DNA from 3 places in the Lysinibacillus sp. JNUCC 51 genome. Region 1 is predicted to be linked to each of the others. Evidence: a T-box and tRNA genes for the amino acid it is inferred to sense, from the RefSeq annotation. Region 1 holds a T-box; the other regions hold tRNA genes.
The links. The T-box of region 1 lies ahead of trpS (tryptophan--tRNA ligase). A T-box ahead of a tRNA ligase gene usually reads a tRNA of that ligase, here a tRNA-Trp.

Region 1 (5,828 bases):
AAGCTGTCGAAAGTACTTGATTGGGAAGATCGTAATACTGCTGTGTTATTCGGTGACGGTGCAAGTGCAGCGATTGTTGGTCCAGTATCAGAAGGTAGAGGTATTTTATCATTTGAGCTTGGAGCTGACGGTACAGGTGGAAAGAACTTGTATTTAACACAGCAGGACACGATCGCTATGAATGGCCGTGAAGTATTTAAGTTTGCAGTTCGTCAAATGGGTGAATCTGCAGTAAACGTATTAGAAAAAGCAGGTTTAACAAAAGAAGACGTAGACTTTTTAGTGCCGCATCAGGCGAATATTCGAATTATGGAATCTGCTCGAGAGCGTCTAGAACTACCACCGGAAAAAATGTCGAAAACGATTCACAAATATGGTAATACGTCGGCAGCGTCTATAGGTATTTCTTTGGTAGATGAGCTTGAGGCAGGTAAGATTAAAGATGATGATATATTAGTACTTGTAGGATTTGGCGGTGGCTTAACATGGGGTGCCGTTACAATTAGATGGGGAAAATAAAAAACGAAAATGCTTGAGGGGAGTAATACAATGAGTAAACGACGAGTAGTAATTACAGGAATTGGCGCAGTTACACCACTAGGAAATAGCATCGAAGAAACATGGACTAACATTAAAGCAGGAAAATCAGGGGTTGGCGAGTTAACACGTTTAAATAAAGATCTTTTCGCAGCAAAAATTGCCGCTGAAGTGAAAGACTTCAATATTGAAAAGTATATTGAACGTAAAGAAGCTCGTAAAATGGATCGCTTTACACAGTATGCCTTAGCAGCGTCCATCATGGCGATGGAAGATGCACAATTAACAATCGATGAAGAGCTAGCACCACGAGCAGGTGTCTGGATTGGCTCAGGAATCGGTGGTATGGAAACATACGAGCAACAATTTTTAACATTCCAAGAGCGTGGAGCAAGACGTGTAAGTCCATTCTTTATTCCAATGATGATTCCGGATATGGCTTCAGGCCAAGTGTCGATTCACTTTGGAGCAAAAGGCATTAACTCTTGTTCAGTAACTGCTTGTGCTTCAGGTACAAACTCCATTGGGGATGCTTTTAAAGTAATTGAACGTGGCGATGCAGATGTTATGATTTCTGGTGGTGCAGAGTCACCAATCGTTACGATGGCAGTAGCAGGCTTCTGTGCAAATACTGCATTATCTTTAAATACAGATCCAGAAACAGCTTGCCGTCCATTCGATAAAAATCGTGATGGTTTCATTATCGGTGAAGGTGCTGGTATTGTTATTTTGGAAGAGTATGAGCACGCAAAAGCACGTGGTGCAAAAATCTACGCAGAAGTTCTTGGCTATGGTGCAACAGGAGATGCGCATCATATTACAGCTCCAGCTCCAGAAGGAGAAGGTGCTTCTCGTGCAATGATGCAAGCTTTAACTGATGGCGGCGTAGAAGCTTCACAAGTAGACTATATTAACGCACACGGAACAAGTACACCATATAACGATTTATTTGAAACACAGGCAGTAAAAACAGTCTTTGGTGAACATGCCTATAATCTTGCAATGAGTTCTACAAAATCAATGACAGGTCACTTATTAGGTGCAGCTGGTGGTGTTGAAGCTATTTTCACAGCACTAGCACTTAAAGAAGGTATTATACCACCGACAATTAATTTAACAGATCCAGATCCAGATTGTGATTTAGATTATGTACCGAATGAAGCTCGAAAAGCAGATATTAAATATGCTATGAGTAACTCACTTGGGTTTGGTGGACACAACGCTAGTCTACTATTCAAAAAAATCGAGGAATAATAAAGTAAAACTATAATCAGTGGGAGATACTTCATCTTCCACTGATTTTTTTATATTCACCAGAGCTTCTGTAAAACGAGAGGTTGATTTCTGTTCCGACTGGGCGCTTTTATCGCTGCCGCTTCGCTTTCGCGCAGAGCTTCCTGGGGGCGTCCGATGAGCCGCTTGGGCCAACCGAAGTTTTTTGCGCGAAAGCATAGTGCTAACGAAGCGGCAGCGGCACCGATGTTGGTCACGAAGGCGTTATCACAGGACGTGATGATCTTAGCCTTCGTTCCCCTTTCGCTGATCCCCAAGGAGTCGCCCAGTCTCCACTCCAATCAACCACTTTGCAGCAAAATGCCTTTATATGCGAAACAATAGAGGTAGTAATAACAGATGTACAATCATTTCAATGTTATAAGTCTATTCTGTTAGATTTGTCTTTCAATAACATAAAAAAAACGTCAGCCCATTTTATTTACGTGGCTGACGTCTTTTTTTATAGTTTTGTGAATAGATGATAATTAAGAAGAAATAGAAAGGATGCTCTTATCTTGTTCCGACTATTTTTATTTTTAATGAGCTATGGTTTATTGATTCTCTCAGTAGGGAATCTCATCTTGTATTTAAATTATCGTACACTTGGATATACCTGGCTAGTGGTTTTTAAGTTCATGGCACAAACATCAGCATTTTATCTGGCCATTGGATCAGCCGTTGTGTTATGCGCTGTTGTACTTGATCTTGGTTATGATAAAACTTTAAATGAAAAGGATAAGATGTAACTCTTAAATTACTCTCTTTTTGGCCAAGCTCTTCTAATTATCTCTATGATAAATTTTTATTTTTAGCGACGAGCACGACCAAGGCCCATTGCTTCTTCCATGCGTTTTAAAGTAGCACTTGCAATTGCATTTGCCTTTTCAGCACCTGCATCTAAAATAGTATCTAATTCTGAGGATTCTACTAAATTATAGAACTTCTCTTGAATTGGAGTCAGGTGATCAATAACCGCTGTTGCTACACCTTGTTTGAAACCACCATAGCCAACGCCTTCGTATTTTTTTACAAGATCGTCAATAGATACACCTGAAATGGCAGATTCGATTGTTAGTAAATTAGAAACACCAGGTTTATTTTCCACATCAAATGCCACAAAACCATCAGAGTCAGTAACAGCTGATTTGATTTTTTTCTCAATATCTTTCGCTGAATCTAAAAGCTTAATTGTCGCTTTTGTATTTGGATCAGATTTACTCATTTTCTTTGTTGGCTCTTGTAGTGATTTGATACGAGCCCCTGCTTTTGGTAATTGAATTTCAGGAATCGTTAAAACGTCACCATAACGTTTGTTAAAGCGCTCTGCTAAATCACGAGTAAGCTCAATATGCTGCTTTTGATCATCACCGACAGGAACAATGTTTGTATTATACAAAAGGATATCTGCTGCCATTAATGGTGGATATGTTAGTAGAGCAGCAGATACGCTTTCCTTACCGTGAGATTTATCCTTGAACTGTGTCATACGTTCAAGCTCACCGATCGATGCAACACATTGTAACATCCAGCCTGCCTGTGCATGAGCGGGCACTTCTGATTGAATAAATAATGTAGATTTTTTAGGATCGATACCAGTAGCGATATACGTAGCTGCTAGGTTGCGAATATTTTGACGTAATTCCTTTGGATCTTGTGCCACTGTTATTGCATGCTGATCGACGATACAATAAACAGCGTCTCCTTCATCTTGTAATGCTGGGAATTGTTTAAACGCACCTAAATAATTCCCTAGAGTTACAATACCTGTTGGCTGTACGCCTGAAAAAATAGTTGTCATTGTCATTTCCTCCTAGAATTTTGTTGCCTTAGATAGTCTTTACATAAGGCCTAGTCGATTTTTCCAAAATAAAAAACATCATGCGTCCTCATTAGTTTTCTAATGAAGGGACGAATGATGTTTGAATCCGCGGTACCACCCAGCTTGCCTAAATAGGCCACTTTACTTCGTAACGTGAAGGGACGAGCTCTGCTAATAGACTCCAGTAAGGAAACTAAGACGTTCACAAAGCTAACTCGGAAGTCCATTCCAAATGCTTACACGATCTGTTTGCAGCAACCACAGACTCTCTAAACGTGTAAAGTGCAAATGTACTACTCTTCGTCAGCGTTTTTTATTTAGTTCAATAATTGTCTTCCAAGTGTATAGATGAGGTGAACTCACCAAAGACATAATTGATTGATTGCAAAAAATTATATTATAAAGGCTCAGTGAAATGCAAGTGTGCAAAGTCAGACTTTTGGCGGTGGTCATTCTGGGAAAAAAATTATATGCTATTTTCGCTGCTTTTTTTATCTATTTAGCATTCTAGAAAAGCTCCCAGTTGGTATGGAAATTAACCAAACATTATGGTGTTGAGCTATTTACTTGAAAATGCAACCAATATTAGTAAATATACGTCTATATTGTACACACTGAATTGACAATATTCTCGTTTAAATTTTTTAAATGAGAACAAAAACAATCAGAGATGAGTGTTTAAAATGCGCTACGAATGGGAATGTTATTAGTAGTTCATTAGACATGACAAGAAGTAACTGCTGCTTTTAAAAGTAAAATAAATAGACAGAAAATTTAGTGTGATAAGGTTATTCTTTTTTTTATTGGGACTATATTCAAACATCACAGAGTACTGTATAATGATATGTAGATTACATTACATTAATTCTAATTTAACACACTGGTTATAGATAATGATTAAATGGAAAGGATGTGTCAGTATGATAGTAACTTTATTTACATCACCAAGTTGTACGTCTTGCCGAAAAGCGAAAGCATGGTTAGAGGAGCATGAAATTCCATATACAGAACGTAATATATTTTCCGAACCATTAAGCATTAGTGAAATTAAAGAAATTTTGCGTATGACAGAGGATGGTACGGATGAAATTATTTCAACTCGATCAAAGATTTTCCAGAAATTGAATGTTGATGTTGAAAGCTTACCATTACAACGTTTATATGAGTTAATTCAAGAGTATCCAGGTTTATTACGTCGTCCAATCATATTAGATGAGAAACGTTTACAAGTTGGCTACAATGAAGATGAAATTCGTCGTTTCCTACCTCGTAAAGTTCGTGCGTATCAATTGCAAGAAGCACAGCGTATGGTGAACTAATATCTCCGTATTCTGCATAGAATAAGTATTAGATGTTACATATGCATCAAGCATATTGTGACATCTATTTTTTTATGTTTTACTTATGTAAAACCTTCTATTTAAAGTATAATAAATAATAGGGAAAAGTCATATATTTCCGTAAAGTATGTTAAACTTGATTTAAACTTAATAGTTTACTACAATTTCAATAATTCAAATATCTTCTGTGAAACGGTGTATATCCTTTTCATTTTATGACAGAACAGCATACAATATAATTAGAGACAACTGTGGACAATTAATTTTATTTTTGATTTCGGTTGCTCAAGAGTTTTACTGTAGTGTGGTCAAAGGTTGAAAAACAAAAACGGAGTATGAGGTTAAAAACAATGAATAAAAGCATACTAATGAAACAAAACTGTTTTTCGACAAATGACAGTGAAGGGAGATGAGGTCTAGTGGACATCGAACGTGTAAACGAAAATACACTCAAGCTCTTTATTACGTACAATGATATAGAGGATCGCGGCTATAGTCGTGAAGAAATTTGGTACAATCGAGCAAAGGGTGAACAACTTTTTTGGGATATGATTGATGAAGTAAACACGGAGGATTACTTTGATGTAGAAGGTCCTATTTGGATTCATATCAATGCGTCTGAAGTAGGCTTAGAAATCATTGTCACACGTGCACATATTTTAAAAGACGGTGAAACCTTAGATGGTTCTTCGCAATTTGACGAACACAAAGAGATGTTTGCCCCATTCGAGGACGTTGGAGAGGATCTTCTCAGTCAACTAACTCAGTTTGGTGACTTAGATGAGTCAGAGTTATTTATGGATACAGACATTTATGTTTATAAATTTAAAGATATTGATGAGTTAATCCCTGTAGCG
Region 2 (5,828 bases), 1.6 Mb from region 1:
ATACGTTTGAAAAAATGGGTGGTGTACCAGAAGAACTCATTACTGACAGCAGTGATGGATGAAGCACGAACAGAACATTTTGGTGGAAAAGTGAATACGAAGTTCGCGCAATTTGCGAAAGACTTTGGATTTAAGGTGAAGCTTTGTATAGTAGGTCGTCCCCAAACAAAAGGAAAAGTGGAAACAACGATGAAATTACTAGATGAAATCCATGCCTATCAAGAATAAAATTCCGATTTTAGAATGGCAAAAAGAAAAGAATCACTTACTCCAGCTACCAACTGAACGAGTAAGAGATTCCTATCGAATCAACCATACGCTTGTAAAAGTCAATGCATCGAGCATGATTTCCTACAAGTCCAATCAATACTCCGTACCACCGGAGTATCAAGGCAAAAAAGTAGGGTTACAAGTGTACGATAATCAATTATGGATTTATTATAACATGGAACTAATCGCGCAACACAAAAAAAGTGAAGCAAAATTGAATTATCAAGAGGCACATTATCGTGAACTGATGACAAAGGCCTTGCCCGAATACCCTGATATTAATGATTTAGCGAAACGGAATTTAGCAGCGATTGGAGAAGTGTATAAATGAATTCAATAATGAGTACAAATTATCAGCAACTACAACAAAACTTAGAGTATTTAAAATTAAAGCAAATGGGCATCCATTTGAATGAAGTCATCGACTTTAGTAATAAAAATGAGCTTTCTTTTATCGATACACTTATTAAATTGACAAATTATGAAATCGATGTGCGTGAGCAAAATATGATTCATGCGATGGTGAAAGTCGCTGCATTTCCACATTTAAAGGAGATAAAGGATTTTAACTTTGATTTTCAACCAACTATTAATCAACAACAAATACTCGATTTTCAAAGTCTTCGTTTTATCCATGAAAACGAGAATATTGTATTCCTAGGTCCAAGTGGTGTCGGCAAGACCCATCTGGCCACAGCAATCGGCATTACGGCTGCTAAAAAGCGAACAAGTACCTATTTTATTAAGTGCCATGATTTAATTCAGAATCTGAAGAAGGCTCGCTTAGAAAATGGAACAACAAGATTATTATCAAAATTTTCTAAAAAGACTTTGTAAAGCACACAATATTTCTCCTCGAAAACCTAGATTTATTGAAGTTGAAGATGTGGTTACTTTTAATATTAAAAATCATTTGAAAGAAGGGGTAGATTTAGAATGTTTTAAAATTCTAAATCTTATTTATCAAACGGTTGGACCTTTAGGTATAAAATTTAATCAGCAATTACTTTTATATCCGGGTGGGAATAGATTGGATAGAGTAACAGTAACCTTTTCCAAAAAGGATTATATAGCTTTAAACAAAAAATTAGAAAGTGGTGAAATAAATTAAGGGTAGCTTAATGCTATCTTTTATTAATAATCCTAAATGGAACAGCAACAAATAAAATTGAACACAACAAACTCGCCATTACTTTTTCATCTCGTCACCCCCTTGTTATTATTGATTTCTACCATATAACTCTTTAAAAAAGCATACAAAACAATCTTTGTTGGCTTTCGATCATATTTTGAGAAATGCTTTATTTGAAATTTTAAATACACATATGATATAAAAGAGTTTTAGACTAATATTATTTAAAATTCTGTACTATGTATAAGCAATCTTGGTTCGTATAAAAAAATCCTCTCAAAAAATACATTTTGAGAGGATCTTAAATGTTTTCTACAAACAAAAAAAGAACCCTTGTAATCAAGGATTCTTTACTAAATATGATACCGGTGGTCGGGGTCGAACCGACACTCCAAAGGAACACGATTTTGAGTCGTGCGCGTCTGCCAATTCCGCCACACCGGCATAATGGAGATAAAAAAAATCGGATAAACCGATTGAGTAATAAAATATGGAGGCGGCAACCGGATTTGAACCGGTGATAAAGGTGTTGCAGACCTGTGCCTTACCACTTGGCTATGCCGCCGTCATATTTGGAGCGGAAGACGAGGTTCGAACTCGCGACCCCCACCTTGGCAAGGTGGTGTTCTACCACTGAACTACTTCCGCAAAAATGGCTGGGGTACTAGGATTCGAACCTAGGCATGACGGAATCAAAATCCGTTGCCTTACCGCTTGGCTATACCCCAACAATGGGGCGACTGAAGGGAATCGAACCCTCGAATGCCGGAACCACAATCCGGTGCGTTAACCACTTCGCCACAATCGCCATTGTTATATTGTATTTATTAATTTTATTGAAAATGGGGCGACTGATGGGAATCGAACCCACGAATGCCGGAACCACAATCCGGTGCGTTAACCACTTCGCCACAATCGCCATAAAATTAATTGGCAGGGGCAGTAGGAATCGAACCCACACCAAAGGTTTTGGAGACCTCTATTCTACCGTTGAACTATGCCCCTATTAAATAAAAACTGGTGGAGGGGGACGGATTCGAACCGCCGAACCCTAAGGAGCGGATTTACAGTCCGCCGCGTTTAGCCACTTCGCTACCCCTCCGGAAAAGCCATGGTGCCGGCGATAGGAGTCGAACCCACGACCTACTGATTACAAGTCAGTTGCTCTACCAACTGAGCTACACCGGCAAAAAAATATGGTGGGTCAGGACGGAATCGAACCGCCGACACTTAGAGCTTCAATCTAATGCTCTACCAACTGAGCTACTGACCCATATTTTTTAAAAAATGGCGGTCCCGACCGGGATCGAACCGGCGATCTCCTGCGTGACAGGCAGGCATGTTAACCGCTACACCACGGGACCATTTTGGTTGCGGGGGCCGGATTTGAACCAACGACCTTCGGGTTATGAGCCCGACGAGCTACCACTGCTCCACCCCGCGATAATGAGTGATTTATTTGAATTAATAATGGTGGAGGATGACGGGCTCGAACCGCCGACCCTCTGCTTGTAAGGCAGATGCTCTCCCAGCTGAGCTAATCCTCCATCTGGGTATTAAATGGTGACCCCTACGGGATTCGAACCCGTGTTACCGCCGTGAAAGGGCGGTGTCTTAACCACTTGACCAAGGGGCCTTCATTTGGAATGAAAAATCCTTAAAGTGCTGGCGGAGAGTAAGGGATTTGAACCCTTGAGACAGTGTTAACCGCCTACACGATTTCCAATCGTGCTCCTTCGGCCACTCGGACAACTCTCCAAGAATGGCTCCGAAGGCAGGACTCGAACCTGCGACAACCTGATTAACAGTCAGGTGCTACTACCAACTGAGCTACTTCGGAATAATTTTATCATATAGCCTAGCGACGTCCTACTCTCACAGGGGGAAGCCCCCAACTACCATCGGCGCTAAAGAGCTTAACTTCCGTGTTCGGTATGGGAACGGGTGTGACCTCTTTGCCATCATCACTAGACTATTTTAAAGACAAGATTTATTATAACGCATTTCCGTTATAATTGCAAGCTTTTTTTCTGAAAAGCTTTCTTATTCTTTCAAAACTGGATAAACGGTGCATTGAATGTTTCAAACGTTTTGGTTAAGTCCTCGATCGATTAGTATTCGTCAGCTCCATGTGTCACCACACTTCCACCTCGAACCTATCTACCTCATCGTCTTTGAGGGATCTTACTTACTTGCGTAATGGGAAATCTCATCTTGAGGGGGGCTTCATGCTTAGATGCTTTCAGCACTTATCCCGTCCACACATAGCTACCCAGCGATGCCTTTGGCAAGACAACTGGTACACCAGCGGTGTGTCCATCCCGGTCCTCTCGTACTAAGGACAGCTCCTCTCAAATTTCCTACGCCCACGACGGATAGGGACCGAACTGTCTCACGACGTTCTGAACCCAGCTCGCGTACCGCTTTAATGGGCGAACAGCCCAACCCTTGGGACCGACTACAGCCCCAGGATGCGATGAGCCGACATCGAGGTGCCAAACCTCCCCGTCGATGTGGACTCTTGGGGGAGATAAGCCTGTTATCCCCGGGGTAGCTTTTATCCGTTGAGCGATGGCCCTTCCATGCGGAACCACCGGATCACTAAGCCCGTCTTTCGACCCTGCTCGACTTGTAGGTCTTGCAGTCAAGCTCCCTTGTGCCTTTACACTCTACGAATGATTTCCAACCATTCTGAGGGAACCTTTGGGCGCCTCCGTTACCTTTTAGGAGGCGACCGCCCCAGTCAAACTGTCCGCCTGACACTGTCTCCTGCCCCGCTAAGGGGCATGGGTTAGAATTTCAATACAACCAGGGTAGTATCCCACCGACGCCTCCTTCGAAGCTGGCGCTCCGAGATCTCTGGCTCCTACCTATCCTGTACAAGTTGTACCAAAATTCAATATCAGGCTACAGTAAAGCTCCACGGGGTCTTTCCGTCCTGTCGCGGGTAACCTGCATCTTCACAGGTACTATAATTTCACCGAGTCTCTCGTTGAGACAGTGCCCAGATCGTTACGCCTTTCGTGCGGGTCGGAACTTACCCGACAAGGAATTTCGCTACCTTAGGACCGTTATAGTTACGGCCGCCGTTTACTGGGGCTTCAATTCGCAGCTTCGCTTGCGCTAACCACTCCTCTTAACCTTCCAGCACCGGGCAGGCGTCAGCCCCTATACGTCACCTTACGGTTTTGCAGAGACCTGTGTTTTTGCTAAACAGTCGCCTGGGCCTATTCACTGCGGCTCTCATGCGCTTGCACGCTCAAGAGCACCCCTTCTCCCGAAGTTACGGGGTCATTTTGCCGAGTTCCTTAACGAGAGTTCTCTCGCACACCTTAGGATTCTCTCCTCGACTACCTGTGTCGGTTTGCGGTACGGGCACCTCTCACCTCGATAGAGGCTTTTCTTGGCAGTGTGAAATCAGGAACTTCGTCCATACGGACTCGCCATCACAGCTCAACGTTACAGTGTGCGGATTTGCCTACACACACGCCTTACTGCTTGGACGCGCATATCCAACAGCGCGCTTACCCTATCCTACTGCGTCCCCCCATTTCTCAAACGGTGAGGAGGTGGTACAGGAATATCAACCTGTTGTCCATCGCCTACGCCTATCGGCCTCGGCTTAGGTCCCGACTAACCCTGAGCGGACGAGCCTTCCTCAGGAAACCTTAGTCATACGGTGGACGGGATTCTCACCCGTCTTTCGCTACTCATACCGGCATTCTCACTTCTAAGCGCTCCACCAGTCCTTCCGATCTGACTTCAACGCACTTAGAACGCTCTCCTACCACTGACATCGTAGATGTCAATCCACAGCTTCGGTGAATCGTTTAGCCCCGATACATTTTCGGCGCAGCGTCACTCGACCAGTGAGCTATTACGCACTCTTTAAATGATGGCTGCTTCTAAGCCAACATCCTGGTTGTCTGTGCAACGCCACATCCTTTTCCACTTAACGATTACTTTGGGACCTTAGCTGGTGGTCTGGGCTGTTTCCCTTTTGACTACGGATCTTATCACTCGCAGTCTGACTCCCGTGTATAAATATCTGGCATTCGGAGTTTGTCTGAATTCGGTAAACCGGGATGGCCCCCTAGTCCAAACAGTGCTCTACCTCCAGTATTCTCATCACGAGGCTAGCCCTAAAGCTATTTCGGAGAGAACCAGCTATCTCCAAGTTCGATTGGAATTTCTCCGCTACCCACACCTCATCCCCGCACTTTTCAACGTGCGTGGGTTCGGGCCTCCAGTAAGTGTTACCTCACCTTCACCCTGGACATGGGTAGATCACCTGGTTTCGGGTCTACGACCACGTACTATTTCGCCCTATTCAGACTCGCTTTCGCTGCGGCTCCGCCTTCTAAAGCTTAACCTTGCACGTAATCGTAACTCGCCGGTTCATTCTACAAAAGGCACGCTATCACCC
Region 3 (5,828 bases), 600 kb from region 1:
AGGCAGACCCAGGGAACTGAAACATCTAAGTACCTGGAGGAAGAGAAAGAAAAATCGATTCCCTGAGTAGCGGCGAGCGAAACGGGAAGAGCCCAAACCAAGAGGCTTGCCTCTTGGGGTTGTAGGACACTCTATACGGAGTTACAAAAGAGCGAGTTAGATGAAGCGACTTGGAAAGGTCCGCCAGAGCAGGTAAAAGCCCTGTAGTCGAAAGTTCGTTCTCTCCTGAGTGGATCCTGAGTACGGCGGAACACGTGAAATTCCGTCGGAATCCGGGAGGACCATCTCCCAAGGCTAAATACTACCTAGTGACCGATAGTGAACCAGTACCGTGAGGGAAAGGTGAAAAGCACCCCGGGAGGGGAGTGAAAGAGATCCTGAAACCGTGTGCCTACAAGTAGTTAGAGCCCGTTAATGGGTGATAGCGTGCCTTTTGTAGAATGAACCGGCGAGTTACGATTACGTGCGAGGTTAAGCTTTAGAAGGCGGAGCCGCAGCGAAAGCGAGTCTGAATAGGGCGAAATAGTACGTGGTCGTAGACCCGAAACCAGGTGATCTACCCATGTCCAGGGTGAAGGTGAGGTAACACTTACTGGAGGCCCGAACCCACGCACGTTGAAAAGTGCGGGGATGAGGTGTGGGTAGCGGAGAAATTCCAATCGAACTTGGAGATAGCTGGTTCTCTCCGAAATAGCTTTAGGGCTAGCCTCGTGATGAGAATACTGGAGGTAGAGCACTGTTTGGACTAGGGGGCCATCCCGGTTTACCGAATTCAGACAAACTCCGAATGCCAGATATTTATACACGGGAGTCAGACTGCGAGTGATAAGATCCGTAGTCAAAAGGGAAACAGCCCAGACCACCAGCTAAGGTCCCAAAGTAATCGTTAAGTGGAAAAGGATGTGGCGTTGCACAGACAACCAGGATGTTGGCTTAGAAGCAGCCATCATTTAAAGAGTGCGTAATAGCTCACTGGTCGAGTGACGCTGCGCCGAAAATGTATCGGGGCTAAACGATTCACCGAAGCTGTGGATTGACATCTACGATGTCAGTGGTAGGAGAGCGTTCTAAGTGCGTTGAAGTCAGATCGGAAGGACTGGTGGAGCGCTTAGAAGTGAGAATGCCGGTATGAGTAGCGAAAGACGGGTGAGAATCCCGTCCACCGTATGACTAAGGTTTCCTGAGGAAGGCTCGTCCGCTCAGGGTTAGTCGGGACCTAAGCCGAGGCCGATAGGCGTAGGCGATGGACAACAGGTTGATATTCCTGTACCACCTCCTCACCGTTTGAGAAATGGGGGGACGCAGTAGGATAGGGTAAGCGCGCTGTTGGATATGCGCGTCCAAGCAGTAAGGCGTGTGTGTAGGCAAATCCGCACACTGTAACGTTGAGCTGTGATGGCGAGTCCGTATGGACGAAGTTCCTGATTTCACACTGCCAAGAAAAGCCTCTATCGAGGTGAGAGGTGCCCGTACCGCAAACCGACACAGGTAGTCGAGGAGAGAATCCTAAGGTGTGCGAGAGAACTCTCGTTAAGGAACTCGGCAAAATGACCCCGTAACTTCGGGAGAAGGGGTGCTCTTGAGCGTGCAAGCGCATGAGAGCCGCAGTGAATAGGCCCAGGCGACTGTTTAGCAAAAACACAGGTCTCTGCAAAACCGTAAGGTGACGTATAGGGGCTGACGCCTGCCCGGTGCTGGAAGGTTAAGAGGAGTGGTTAGCGCAAGCGAAGCTGCGAATTGAAGCCCCAGTAAACGGCGGCCGTAACTATAACGGTCCTAAGGTAGCGAAATTCCTTGTCGGGTAAGTTCCGACCCGCACGAAAGGCGTAACGATCTGGGCACTGTCTCAACGAGAGACTCGGTGAAATTATAGTACCTGTGAAGATGCAGGTTACCCGCGACAGGACGGAAAGACCCCGTGGAGCTTTACTGTAGCCTGATATTGAATTTTGGTACAACTTGTACAGGATAGGTAGGAGCCAGAGATCTCGGAGCGCCAGCTTCGAAGGAGGCGTCGGTGGGATACTACCCTGGTTGTATTGAAATTCTAACCCATGCCCCTTAGCGGGGCAGGAGACAGTGTCAGGCGGACAGTTTGACTGGGGCGGTCGCCTCCTAAAAGGTAACGGAGGCGCCCAAAGGTTCCCTCAGAATGGTTGGAAATCATTCGTAGAGTGTAAAGGCACAAGGGAGCTTGACTGCGAGACCTACAAGTCGAGCAGGGTCGAAAGACGGGCTTAGTGATCCGGTGGTTCCGCATGGAAGGGCCATCGCTCAACGGATAAAAGCTACCCCGGGGATAACAGGCTTATCTCCCCCAAGAGTCCACATCGACGGGGAGGTTTGGCACCTCGATGTCGGCTCATCGCATCCTGGGGCTGTAGTCGGTCCCAAGGGTTGGGCTGTTCGCCCATTAAAGCGGTACGCGAGCTGGGTTCAGAACGTCGTGAGACAGTTCGGTCCCTATCCGTCGTGGGCGTAGGAAATTTGAGAGGAGCTGTCCTTAGTACGAGAGGACCGGGATGGACACACCGCTGGTGTACCAGTTGTCTTGCCAAAGGCATCGCTGGGTAGCTATGTGTGGACGGGATAAGTGCTGAAAGCATCTAAGCATGAAGCCCCCCTCAAGATGAGATTTCCCATTACGCAAGTAAGTAAGATCCCTCAAAGACGATGAGGTAGATAGGTTCGAGGTGGAAGTGTGGTGACACATGGAGCTGACGAATACTAATCGATCGAGGACTTAACCAAAATGTTTGAAACAATCAATGCACCGTTTATCCAGTTTTGAAAGAATAATTCTTTCAACCAAGGGTTTCAAGATACGAGTAGTTCGAGGAAGCGATGGAGAGAAGGAAGGAGCGTACTTAAGTACGTGACTGACTGAACGACAGAAGCTGACGAAGAAATACGATGTATATTGGAAGCCGACAATAGTCTAGTGATGATGGCAAAGAGGTCACACCCGTTCCCATACCGAACACGGAAGTTAAGCTCTTTAGCGCCGATGGTAGTTGGGGGCTTCCCCCTGTGAGAGTAGGACGTCGCTAGGCATTATACCCAGGAGGATTAGCTCAGCTGGGAGAGCACCTGCCTTACAAGCAGGGGGTCGGCGGTTCGAGCCCGTCATCCTCCACCATAATGGTCCCGTGGTGTAGCGGTTAACATGCCTGCCTGTCACGCAGGAGATCGCCGGTTCGATCCCGGTCGGGACCGCCATTTTTTTTTGCCGGTGTAGCTCAGTTGGTAGAGCAACTGACTTGTAATCAGTAGGTCGTGGGTTCGACTCCTATCGCCGGCACCATCCCTTGGAGGGGTAGCGAAGAGGCTAAACGCGGCGGACTGTAAATCCGCTCCTTAGGGTTCGGCGGTTCGAATCCGTCCCCCTCCACCATTTTAGGGGCATAGTTCAACGGTAGAATAGAGGTCTCCAAAACCTTTGGTGTGGGTTCGATTCCTACTGCCCCTGCCAGGTTTCGAGGTACTCGTTATCAAACACTGCTATGATTACATATAGTGGCGATTGTGGCGAAGTGGTTAACGCACCGGATTGTGGTTCCGGCATTCGTGGGTTCGATTCCCATCAGTCGCCCCATTTAATTATTGGGGTATAGCCAAGCGGTAAGGCAACGGATTTTGATTCCGTCATGCCTAGGTTCGAATCCTAGTACCCCAGCCATTCATTTCTTAGTTTGAGCCATTAGCTCAGTTGGTAGAGCATCTGACTTTTAATCAGAGGGTCGAAGGTTCGAGTCCTTCATGGCTCATCAGTTTTTATAAATGCGCCCGTAGCTCAATTGGATAGAGCGTCTGACTACGGATCAGAAGGTTATGGGTTCGACTCCTGTCGGGCGCGCCAAAAAAGCCTATAATATCGGAATGTAGCTCAGCTTGGTAGAGCACTTGGTTTGGGACCAAGGGGTCGTAGGTTCGAATCCTGTCATTCCGACCATCTTTCTTAATTATTGGGGCCTTAGCTCAGCTGGGAGAGCGCCTGCCTTGCACGCAGGAGGTCAGCGGTTCGATCCCGCTAGGCTCCACCATTTATATAATTTCCGGAGGTATACCCAAGTCTGGCTGAAGGGATCGGTCTTGAAAACCGACAGGCGGGTAACACCGCGCGGGGGTTCGAATCCCTCTACCTCCTCCATTTTCCGGGTCAGTAGCTCAGTTGGTAGAGCATTAGATTGAAGCTCTAAGTGTCGGCGGTTCGATTCCGTCCTGACCCACCATCTGCGGGTGTAGTTTAATGGTAAAACCTCAGCCTTCCAAGCTGATGTCGTGAGTTCGATTCTCATCACCCGCTCCAAAAAATAATGGGCCTATAGCTCAGCTGGTTAGAGCGCACGCCTGATAAGCGTGAGGTCGATGGTTCGAGTCCATTTAGGCCCACCATTATTCCGAAGTAGCTCAGTTGGTAGTAGCACCTGACTGTTAATCAGGTTGTCGCAGGTTCGAGTCCTGCCTTCGGAGCCACGGCCCGTTGGTCAAGTGGTTAAGACACCGCCCTTTCACGGCGGTAACACGGGTTCGAATCCCGTACGGGTCATCAAGCATGTTGCACATTAGTGCGACATGCTTTTTTTTATGCGAACTATACTGACAAACAAAGTTCATCATGCGTTAAGGAAATTTTATTTCTAAAGCACAAATAATAACTTCTACTCCTAAATACTGCAAAGGGAGTGCAAAATGGGGCCTAATGCGTCTCGTGTATTACCTACTTCGGCATAATAAAACGTTATAATAAACGTTATAATAGCATATCTCTACTTAAAAAATTTTCCTCTGTAATTTCTCCTGATTTTTATAATGTCTACTCAAGATGGGAACCCTTTTAATAAATAATTTTAGTGAAGGCTTAAGCATAAAGACGAATCCTGACGCATTGTTTATTTGCACGACAGCGGCAATTATACCGAGGCATAATTCATAAAATGAAGAGGTGGTATGAAATATTGAACAAAGTATTTCATATATAAAATATGTATGTTTTCTGGCAGATTTTTTCGTGGTGATTATAGTTCCATTCCTCTAATATGAGGGTAGATGGAGGAATTCGATATGAATTTACAGGAAGTACAGCGTTTTTTAGAACTTTATCAAGTAGAACAAAATGAGTCGAAAACATGGCTAGAAAATAAGTCACAGCAAATTAAAACTGCAGGCGAATATATACCGACAACGGAAGAATTAATCTTTGGTGCACGAGTGGCCTGGCGTAATAGTAATAAGTGTATTGGTCGATTGTTTTGGCAATCACTGCATGTTGTAGATGCCCGCGATATTTCCAATGAAGAGGGTATCTTCAAAGCTTTGCTTGAACATATTAAGTATGCAACAAATGGTGGAAAAATTCGTCCAACAATAACGGTTTTTGCACCAGGGCGTGTTCGTATATGGAATCATCAGCTAATCCGTTATGCTGGCTATGAAACTGAATCTGGAATCATTGGTGATTTGCATTCTGTTGAGTTTACAAAATTATGTGAGTCACTTGGTTGGCAAGGAGAGGGAACGGCATTTGATGTCCTTCCACTTGTTGTACAAATGGACGGAAGGGAGCCGCAATTGTTTAGGATTCCTGACGAGTATGTACTACAGGTACCGATTCGTCATCCAGAATCATCTCAAGTAGAGAAGCTAGGATTAAAATGGTATGCAGTGCCGATTATATCGAGTATGCGTTTCCAAATGGCAGGTATTGATTTTGAGGCTGCCCCATTCAATGGTTGGTATATGGGTACAGAAATCGGGGCACGTAATTTAGCAGATCATGAACGTTATAATATGCTGCCCGCTATAGCAGAAATTTTCAATCTCGATAC

Region 2: it has a tRNA-Trp gene. The T-box ahead of trpS (tryptophan--tRNA ligase) is inferred to sense a tRNA for this amino acid. The anticodon was not compared.
Region 3: it has a tRNA-Trp gene. The T-box ahead of trpS (tryptophan--tRNA ligase) is inferred to sense a tRNA for this amino acid. The anticodon was not compared.

The regions. Positions count from the first base shown of each region.
Region 1 is NZ_CP065545.1:1,578,320-1,584,147, reverse strand. It holds gene JNUCC51_RS07925 (beta-ketoacyl-ACP synthase III) at 1-519, shown strand, start outside; gene fabF (beta-ketoacyl-ACP synthase II) at 550-1,791, shown strand; gene JNUCC51_RS07915 (YuzI family membrane protein) at 2,328-2,558, shown strand; gene trpS (tryptophan--tRNA ligase) at 2,621-3,610, opposite strand; T-box leader at 3,714-3,947, opposite strand; gene spxA (transcriptional regulator SpxA) at 4,555-4,950, shown strand; gene mecA (adaptor protein MecA) at 5,391-5,828, shown strand, end outside.
Region 2 is NZ_CP065545.1:3,140,906-3,146,733, reverse strand. It holds partial or broken gene istA (IS21 family transposase) at 1-601, shown strand, start outside; partial or broken gene JNUCC51_RS15260 (ATP-binding protein) at 610-1,104, shown strand; gene JNUCC51_RS15255 (hypothetical protein) at 1,061-1,381, shown strand; tRNA gene JNUCC51_RS15250 (tRNA-Leu) at 1,766-1,846, opposite strand; tRNA gene JNUCC51_RS15245 (tRNA-Cys) at 1,894-1,967, opposite strand; tRNA gene JNUCC51_RS15240 (tRNA-Gly) at 1,976-2,050, opposite strand; tRNA gene JNUCC51_RS15235 (tRNA-Gln) at 2,056-2,130, opposite strand; tRNA gene JNUCC51_RS15230 (tRNA-His) at 2,135-2,210, opposite strand; tRNA gene JNUCC51_RS15225 (tRNA-His) at 2,246-2,321, opposite strand; tRNA gene JNUCC51_RS15220 (tRNA-Trp) at 2,334-2,407, opposite strand; tRNA gene JNUCC51_RS15215 (tRNA-Tyr) at 2,421-2,504, opposite strand; tRNA gene JNUCC51_RS15210 (tRNA-Thr) at 2,515-2,590, opposite strand; tRNA gene JNUCC51_RS15205 (tRNA-Phe) at 2,600-2,675, opposite strand; tRNA gene JNUCC51_RS15200 (tRNA-Asp) at 2,691-2,766, opposite strand; tRNA gene JNUCC51_RS15195 (tRNA-Met) at 2,771-2,845, opposite strand; tRNA gene JNUCC51_RS15190 (tRNA-Val) at 2,874-2,949, opposite strand; tRNA gene JNUCC51_RS15185 (tRNA-Glu) at 2,964-3,038, opposite strand; tRNA gene JNUCC51_RS15180 (tRNA-Ser) at 3,069-3,160, opposite strand; tRNA gene JNUCC51_RS15175 (tRNA-Asn) at 3,166-3,242, opposite strand; rRNA gene rrf (5S ribosomal RNA) at 3,259-3,374, opposite strand; rRNA gene JNUCC51_RS15165 (23S ribosomal RNA) at 3,494-5,828, opposite strand, start outside.
Region 3 is NZ_CP065545.1:2,179,524-2,185,351, reverse strand. It holds rRNA gene JNUCC51_RS10540 (23S ribosomal RNA) at 1-2,751, shown strand, start outside; rRNA gene rrf (5S ribosomal RNA) at 2,938-3,053, shown strand; tRNA gene JNUCC51_RS10530 (tRNA-Val) at 3,064-3,139, shown strand; tRNA gene JNUCC51_RS10525 (tRNA-Asp) at 3,144-3,219, shown strand; tRNA gene JNUCC51_RS10520 (tRNA-Thr) at 3,229-3,304, shown strand; tRNA gene JNUCC51_RS10515 (tRNA-Tyr) at 3,311-3,394, shown strand; tRNA gene JNUCC51_RS10510 (tRNA-Trp) at 3,399-3,472, shown strand; tRNA gene JNUCC51_RS10505 (tRNA-His) at 3,520-3,595, shown strand; tRNA gene JNUCC51_RS10500 (tRNA-Gln) at 3,605-3,679, shown strand; tRNA gene JNUCC51_RS10495 (tRNA-Lys) at 3,695-3,767, shown strand; tRNA gene JNUCC51_RS10490 (tRNA-Arg) at 3,783-3,859, shown strand; tRNA gene JNUCC51_RS10485 (tRNA-Pro) at 3,876-3,952, shown strand; tRNA gene JNUCC51_RS10480 (tRNA-Ala) at 3,968-4,043, shown strand; tRNA gene JNUCC51_RS10475 (tRNA-Ser) at 4,058-4,150, shown strand; tRNA gene JNUCC51_RS10470 (tRNA-Phe) at 4,157-4,232, shown strand; tRNA gene JNUCC51_RS10465 (tRNA-Gly) at 4,236-4,309, shown strand; tRNA gene JNUCC51_RS10460 (tRNA-Ile) at 4,319-4,395, shown strand; tRNA gene JNUCC51_RS10455 (tRNA-Asn) at 4,400-4,476, shown strand; tRNA gene JNUCC51_RS10450 (tRNA-Glu) at 4,478-4,549, shown strand; gene JNUCC51_RS10445 (nitric oxide synthase oxygenase) at 5,065-5,828, shown strand, end outside.